2 regions of the Streptomyces sp. NPDC006235 genome follow, and region 2 is predicted to be linked to the other one. Evidence: riboswitches for the same ligand, from Rfam matches in the RefSeq annotation. Region 2 holds a riboswitch; the other holds the start of a gene.

Region 1 (3,402 bases), on a different contig from region 2:
GGCGATGGACCTGATCATGCGCGGCGAGGCGACGGACGCCCAGATCGCCGGACTCGTGGTGGCGCTGCGGGCCAAGGGCGAGACCGTCGAGGAGATCGCCGGGTTCGTCCGCGCGATGTACGAGCACGCGAACGTGATCGAGGTGCCGGGCCCGGCCGTCGACATCGTCGGCACGGGCGGCGACGGGGCGAAGACCGTCAACATCTCCACGATGTCCGCGATCGTCATCGCCGGCACGGGCGCGAAGGTCGTCAAGCACGGCAACCGCGCGGCGTCGTCGGCGTCCGGCGCGTCGGACGTACTGGAGAAGCTCGGCGTCAATCTGGAACTGCCGACGCACCGGGTGGCCCAGGTCGCCGAGGACGCGGGGATCACCTTCTGCTTCGCGGCCAAGTTCCACCCGGCGATGCGCCACGCGGGCGCGGCGCGCGGCCAGTTGGGCGTCCGGACGATCTTCAACGTCCTCGGTCCGCTGACCAATCCCGCGAAGGTACGTGCTCAGGCCGTCGGTGTCGCGGATCCGCGCATGGCACCGATCGTCGCGGGCGTCTTCGCCGAACGCGGCCACTCGTCCCTGGTCTTCCGGGGCGACGACGGCCTCGACGAACTGACCACCACCGCCACGTCCAGAGTGTGGGTCGTCCGCGACGGCAAGGTGACCGAGGAGGCCTTCGACCCGCGCGACGTGGGCCTCGAACTCGTCCCCGTGGAGGCCCTGCGCGGCGCGGACGCCTCCTACAACGCGGAGGTCGCCCGCCGTCTGCTGGACGGCGAGCCGGGCCCGGTGCGCGACGCGGTCCTGCTGAACTCGGCGGCGGCGCTGGTGGCCCTCGAACCCGGCCCGGGAACCCTGGCCGAGCAGATCAGCGCCGGCATGGCGAAGGCGGCCGTGTCGATCGACTCCGGGGCCGCCAAGCGGACCCTGGAGCGGTGGGTGGCGGCGAGCAACGCGTAGGGCCTTTCTGACGCCGGTGTCCCGCAATCCGGACGCGGGTTGCGGGACCTCGATCGTTCTCGTAGGTTCCTTTCCAGGTCATGAGTGACAGTCATGAGGCCCCGGCCGACTGTCCGGCAACCCTCCGTCCGTGGCGGGGTGCCCCGGGTGAAGACCAGGCCGCAGGCAGCGAGGTCTGTGGCAAGCGCGTGACGAGGAGTCTCTCGTGAACCAGCGAATGCGATAGGGCCGCAGAGCCCCGCCTCCGCACCCCTCTTTCCTTCACCCCCGCTTGAGCCACGTGCTCGCGGGCGGATTCCACCTGACTTCACGGGAGTTCCGCCATGTCCGTCTCCACCGTTGCCGCCGCCTCGTCCGTTTGTGCCCCGCTGCCCGTTCTGGGTGCGGACGTCACCGTTCCGCTCGTCACCGGTGGTGAGGTCACCTACGCCGCGCTCGACTACGCCGCCAGCGCCCCGGCGCTCCAGCGGGTCTGGGACGACGTCGCCGCCTACGCGCCGTACTACGGCAGCGTCCACCGCGGTGCCGGGTACCTGTCCCAGCTGTCGACCGACCTGTTCGAGAACGCCCGCCGGACGGTCGCGGAGTTCCTCGACTGCAGGGACGGTGACCAGGTGGTCTTCACCCGGTCCACCACCGACTCCCTCAACCTCCTCGCCGCCGCGCTCCCGGCCGGCTGCCAGGTCTTCGTCTTCGAGACCGAGCACCACGCCTCCCTGCTGCCCTGGCGCGAGGCCCGCGTCACGTACCTCGACGCCCCGCGCAGCCCCCGCCAGGCCGTCGAGACCCTGGAGCGCGCCCTCGCCGCGAGGGACCCGCACGGCCCGGCCCTCGTCTGCGTCACCGGCGCCTCCAACGTCACCGGCGAGCTGTGGCCCGTACGGGAGCTCGCGGCGGCCGCGCACGCGCACGGCGCCCGGATCGTGCTCGACGCCGCCCAGCTGGCCCCGCACCACCCCGTGTCCGTCGCCGGCCTCGGCGTCGACTGGGTCGCCTTCTCCGGGCACAAGCTGTACGCGCCGTTCGGCTCCGGGGTGCTGGCCGGACGGGCCGACTGGCTGCGCGAGGCCGAGCCGTACCTCGCGGGCGGCGGCGCCAGCCGCAAGGTCACCCGGCACACGGACGGGGGAGTGGACGTGGAGTGGCACGACAGCGCCGCCCGTCACGAGGCCGGTTCGCCCAACGTCATCGGCGCCTACGCCGTCGCCTCCGCCTGCAAGGCGCTGACGGAGGCCGGCTTCGACACGCTCGTCGCCCGCGAGCAGTACCTGGTCGCCAAGGTGCGGGAGGGGCTCGCCGACGTCCCCCAGGTGCGGTTCCTGTCCCTCTTCGGGGACGACGCCCCGCGCGTCGGTGTGCTCTCCTTCGTCGTCGAGGGCTGGAACAGCTCGCACTTCGCCGCCGCGCTCTCCGCCGAGTACGGCATCGGCGTCCGGGACGGGCTGTTCTGCGCCCACCCGCTGGTGCGCACGCTGCTTGGCAGCGACCCGCAGACGCAGGGCGAGTGCGGGTCGCCGGAGGCGGCTCCCGGCGAGAAGTCCCTCAACGCCATCCGGGTCAGCTTCGGCGCGGGCACGCCGGACGAGCACGTGGAGCGGTTCGTACGGGCCGTGCGGGAGCTCGTGACGGACGGGGCGCGGTGGAACTACCGCACGGAGGACGGGCGTTGCGTGCCGGACACGTCCGCCTGAACCGCCTCGGGGGTCAGGGGTAGCCGCGTGCCGAGGACGATCATCCGCAGGGCGCGTTCCGTGGCGTCGGTGAGCAGTTCGCTCGCGCGCAGCAATGCCTCGGCCAGTTCCATCGGGGCGGGCAGGATGCCGTGGCAGGCGTCCACGCCCGGCACCTCGTGCGCGCCCTCGCCGAGCGTGCCCGCCAGGGCCAGGACCGGGCGGCCGTGGAGCTTGGCCCTGCGGGCCACCTCGGCGGGGACCTTGCCGCGGGGCGTCTGGTGGTCCAGGGCGCCCTCGGCGGTGATCACCAGGTCGGCGCCGGCCAGCCGGGCGTCCAGGTCGAGGTGGTCCAGCAGCACGTCGAAGCGGGGCAGGAGACGGGCGCCGAGGGCGGCGAGGCCGGCGCCCAGCCCGCCGGAGGCTCCGGTTCCGGGGCCGTACCGGAGGTTGGTGTCCGGGACGGCGACGTCACGGGTGAGGACGAAGGCCCAGTTCTCCAGCCCGTCCGACAGCTGCTCGACCTGCTCGGGCGTCGCGCCCTTCTGCGGGCCGAAGACCCGGGCCACGCCCCGCTCGCCGCACAGCACGTTGAACGGGTTGCAGGCGACGAGCAGCTCCACCTCCGCCAGGCGGGGATCCAGTCCCCTCGGGTCGATGCGGTGCAGTCGCGTCAACTCCCGGCCCCCGAACGGGAGTTCCTCACCTCCCTCGTCCAGCAGCCGGGCCCCGAGCGCCTGGAGCGCGCCCGCACCGCCGTCGGAGGTGCCCGAGTCG
Region 2 (3,402 bases):
GCGACGGCGGGGATGATCGACACCCCGGCACCGTCCGGCGTCGCCGTCTCCAGCCCCTGCTCGAACCGCACGTCGTCGTCGTTGACGTACACGTTGACGAACCGGCGCAACTTGCCCTGGTCGTCCAGCACCCGGGCGGCGATCCCGGTGTGGTTCTTCTCCAGATCGGCGATGACCTCGCCGAGGGTCGCACCCTCGGCGGCGACCTCGGCCTGCCCGCCGGTGTAGGTACGCAGGATGGTGGGGATGCGAACGGTGACGCTCATCGGGATGTGACCTCCGGTTTTGTTTTGCAGCTACGGCTGGGGCGCGCCCCAGGGGCGCGGGGCTGTGTCGATGTGCGGCTCCGCCGCGTGGGCGCGACCAACCCCCACCGGCCCGCAGCAGACAACGATCAGACGAGCCCAGCCTCACGGAACGAATCAAGGTTGGGACGAATGGTCGCAGTAAGCCCGGTCCCGGCCACCGCATCCAGCGTCTTCAGACCATCCCCCGTGTTCAGCACCACGGTCGTCTTCGACGGGTCGAGCACCCCGTTCTCGACGAGCTTCTTCGCCACACCCACGGTCACACCACCGGCGGTCTCCGCGAAGATGCCCTCGGTCCGGGCGAGGATCTTGATCGCCTCGACGACCTGCTCGTCGTCGACGTCCTCCACCGCACCGCCCGTACGCCGCGCGATGTCGAGCACGTACGGCCCGTCCGCCGGGTTGCCGATCGCCAGCGACTTGGCGATCGTGTCCGGCTTCTGGGGGCGTACGACGTCGTGGCCGGCCTTGTACGCCGTCGACACCGGCGAGCAGCCCTCGGCCTGCGCGCCGAAGATCTTGTACGGCTTGTCCTCGACCAGCCCGAGCTTGATCAGCTCCTGCAGGCCCTTGTCGATCTTCGTGAGCTGTGAGCCGGAGGCGATCGGCACCACGATCTGGTCCGGCAGCTGCCAGCCGAGCTGCTCGCAGATCTCGTACGCCAGGGTCTTGGAGCCCTCCGCGTAGTACGGCCGGAGGTTGACGTTGACGAAGCCCCAGCCCTCGCCGGCCGGGTCGCCGATCAGCTCGGAGCAGAAGCGGTTCACGTCGTCGTAGTTGCCCTCGATGCCGACGAGCTCGCCGCCGTAGACCGCGGCCATGACGACCTTGCCCTGCTCCAGGTCGTGCGGGATGAACACGCAGGAGCGGAAGCCGGCGCGGGCCGCCGCGGCGCCCACGGCGCCGGCGAGGTTGCCGGTGGAGGAGCAGGACAGCGTGGTGAAGCCGAAGGCGCGGGCGGCCTCCAGGGCCTGGGCGACGACCCGGTCCTTGAAGGAGTGCGTCGGGTTGCCGGAGTCGTCCTTGATGAAGAGCTTGCCCGTCTCGACGCCGAGCTCGCGCGCGAGGTTGTCGGCCTTGACGAGCTGGGTCCAGCCCGGGTTGATGTTCGGCTTGGTCGCCACGTCGGCCGGGACCGGCAGCAGCGGGGCGTAGCGCCAGATGTTCGCGGGTCCCGCTTCGATCTTCTTGCGCAGTTCCTCGGTGTCGTAGGCCGAGAAGTCGTAGGCGATCTCCAGCGGACCGAAACACTCCTCGCACGCGAAGACCGGGCCGAGGGGTACGCGGTGACCGCACTCGCGGCAGCTCAGCGCCGCGGCGGGACCGAGGTCTACGGTGGAGTCGGTGGTGCTTGCAACAGTCTGCACAGCCATGTGAGGCGAGGCCCTTCCTCATCTTCCTCACGACGCATCTCGCCGTGAGACGGATTTGGCACCTTCCCGAGCCGGGACCTCGCGGAGCGGTCGACAGTGACCTACGAGTGTCGGCTGGAGGGTTGCCGGGGCTTCATCGGGCCGTATCCCTCTGCCCCTCTGGATGAGCTGTATTCGGTTGTAAACAACGGTTGACCCCGGACATGCGATGGTCATCCGCGTTGTTCAAGACTGTAACCGACGACCAGGACAGTTGAGATAGTCGTCCGAACCGCGAGATGGGTCACAGTCCGTCCCGCCGAGAGTACGCAGAGGAGCCGCCACGGTGCTGGAAGAAGTCGAGCGCTGGCTGAGCACCCGTTCCTGGTCAGCGACCGATCGTCCGCTCCACCAGATCCTGGCCGCCAAGCAGCGCACGGGCCAGACGGTGAGTGTGGTGCTGCCCGCGCTCAACGAGGAGGAGACGGTCGGTGACATCGCCGCGATCATCCGTCACGACCTGATGCGGCAGGTCCCGCTCGTCGACGAGCTGGTCGTCGTCGACTCGGGGTCGACCGACCGCACGTCGGAGGTGGCCGCCGCCGCGGGCGCGACGGTGGTGCACCGCGACGAGATCATCCCGCGGATCCCCGCCGTACCGGGCAAGGGCGAGGTGCTGTGGCGCTCGCTGCTCGTCACGCGCGGGGACATCGTCTGCTTCATCGACGCGGACCTGAAGGACTTCTCGTCCGACTTCGTCTCCGGGATCGTGGGACCACTGCTCACCGACCCGGACGTCGCCCTGGTGAAGGGCATGTACGACCGTCCCCTCGGCGGGGCGGCCGGGCAGGGCGGCCGGGTCACGGAGCTGATGGCCCGCCCGCTGCTCAACATGCACTGGCCGCAGCTGGCCGGGTTCGTGCAGCCGCTCGGCGGCGAGTACGCGGCCCGGCGCTCGCTGCTGGAGCAGCTGCCGTTCCCCGTCGGGTACGGCGTCGAGCTGGGCATGCTGGTCGACGCGCTGCACCTGGTGGGCCTGGACGCCCTCGCCCAGGTGGACGTCGGCGTGCGCAAGCACCGGCACCAGGACGGGCAGGCGCTGGGCCGGATGGCGGCCGCGATCTACCGCACGGCCCAGCTGCGGCTGGCCCGCGGGCATCTGATCCGGCCGTCCCTGACGCAGTTCGAGCGGGGTGGCGACGGCTTCGAGCCGCGCACGTACTCCGTGGACACCGAGGAGCGTCCGCCGATGGTGGAGATCGCCGAGTACCAGGCGCGGAGAGCGGCCTGACCGGGGTCGTTTTCGGCCGGGTGGGGCGGGGCCGCACGTTTGAGCGTTTCCGGGCCGGGCTAGGTTGAGGCGTATGGCTTCGACGTACGGTGCTGCACAGGTGCTGGTGGCGTCCAACCGCGGTCCGGTCTCGTACGCGGTGGGCGATGACGGTTCGCTGAACGCCAAGCGGGGTGGCGGCGGGCTGGTCTCGGGGCTGTCCGCGATCGGCTCGGACGCGGACGCGCTGTGGGTGTGCTCGGCGCTGTCCGACGGCGACCGGGAGGCGGTCCGGCGGGGCGTCGGCGAGGACGGCGTGCGGATGCTGGACATCCCGGCCGACGTGCACGCGGACGCGTACAACGGCATCGCCAACTCGGTGCTGTGGTTCGTGCACCACATGATCTACCAGACGCCGCTGGAGCCGGTCTTCGACGCGGAGTTCCGACGCCAGTGGGCGTCCTACGAGACG

Evidence for each region. Region 2 has a riboswitch for S-adenosylmethionine ahead of thrC (threonine synthase). Riboswitches for the same ligand answer to the same signal wherever they lie in the genome.
Region 1: linked by a shared signal. The riboswitch ahead of ABZ192_RS42290 (aminotransferase class V-fold PLP-dependent enzyme) and the one ahead of thrC (threonine synthase) in region 2 are both predicted to bind S-adenosylmethionine.

What each region holds. Positions count from the first base shown of each region.
Region 1 is NZ_JBEXSR010000081.1:7,631-11,032, forward strand. It holds gene trpD (anthranilate phosphoribosyltransferase) at 1-955, shown strand, start outside; SAM riboswitch class IV at 1,032-1,148, shown strand; gene ABZ192_RS42290 (aminotransferase class V-fold PLP-dependent enzyme) at 1,279-2,646, shown strand; gene ABZ192_RS42295 (glycerate kinase) at 2,601-3,402, opposite strand, start outside.
Region 2 is NZ_JBEXSR010000019.1:46,922-50,323, reverse strand. It holds gene ABZ192_RS22555 (ubiquitin-like small modifier protein 1) at 1-266, opposite strand, end outside; gene thrC (threonine synthase) at 395-1,681, opposite strand; SAM riboswitch class I at 1,697-1,851, opposite strand; gene ABZ192_RS22545 (glucosyl-3-phosphoglycerate synthase) at 2,007-2,951, shown strand; gene ABZ192_RS22540 (trehalose-6-phosphate synthase) at 3,025-3,402, shown strand, end outside.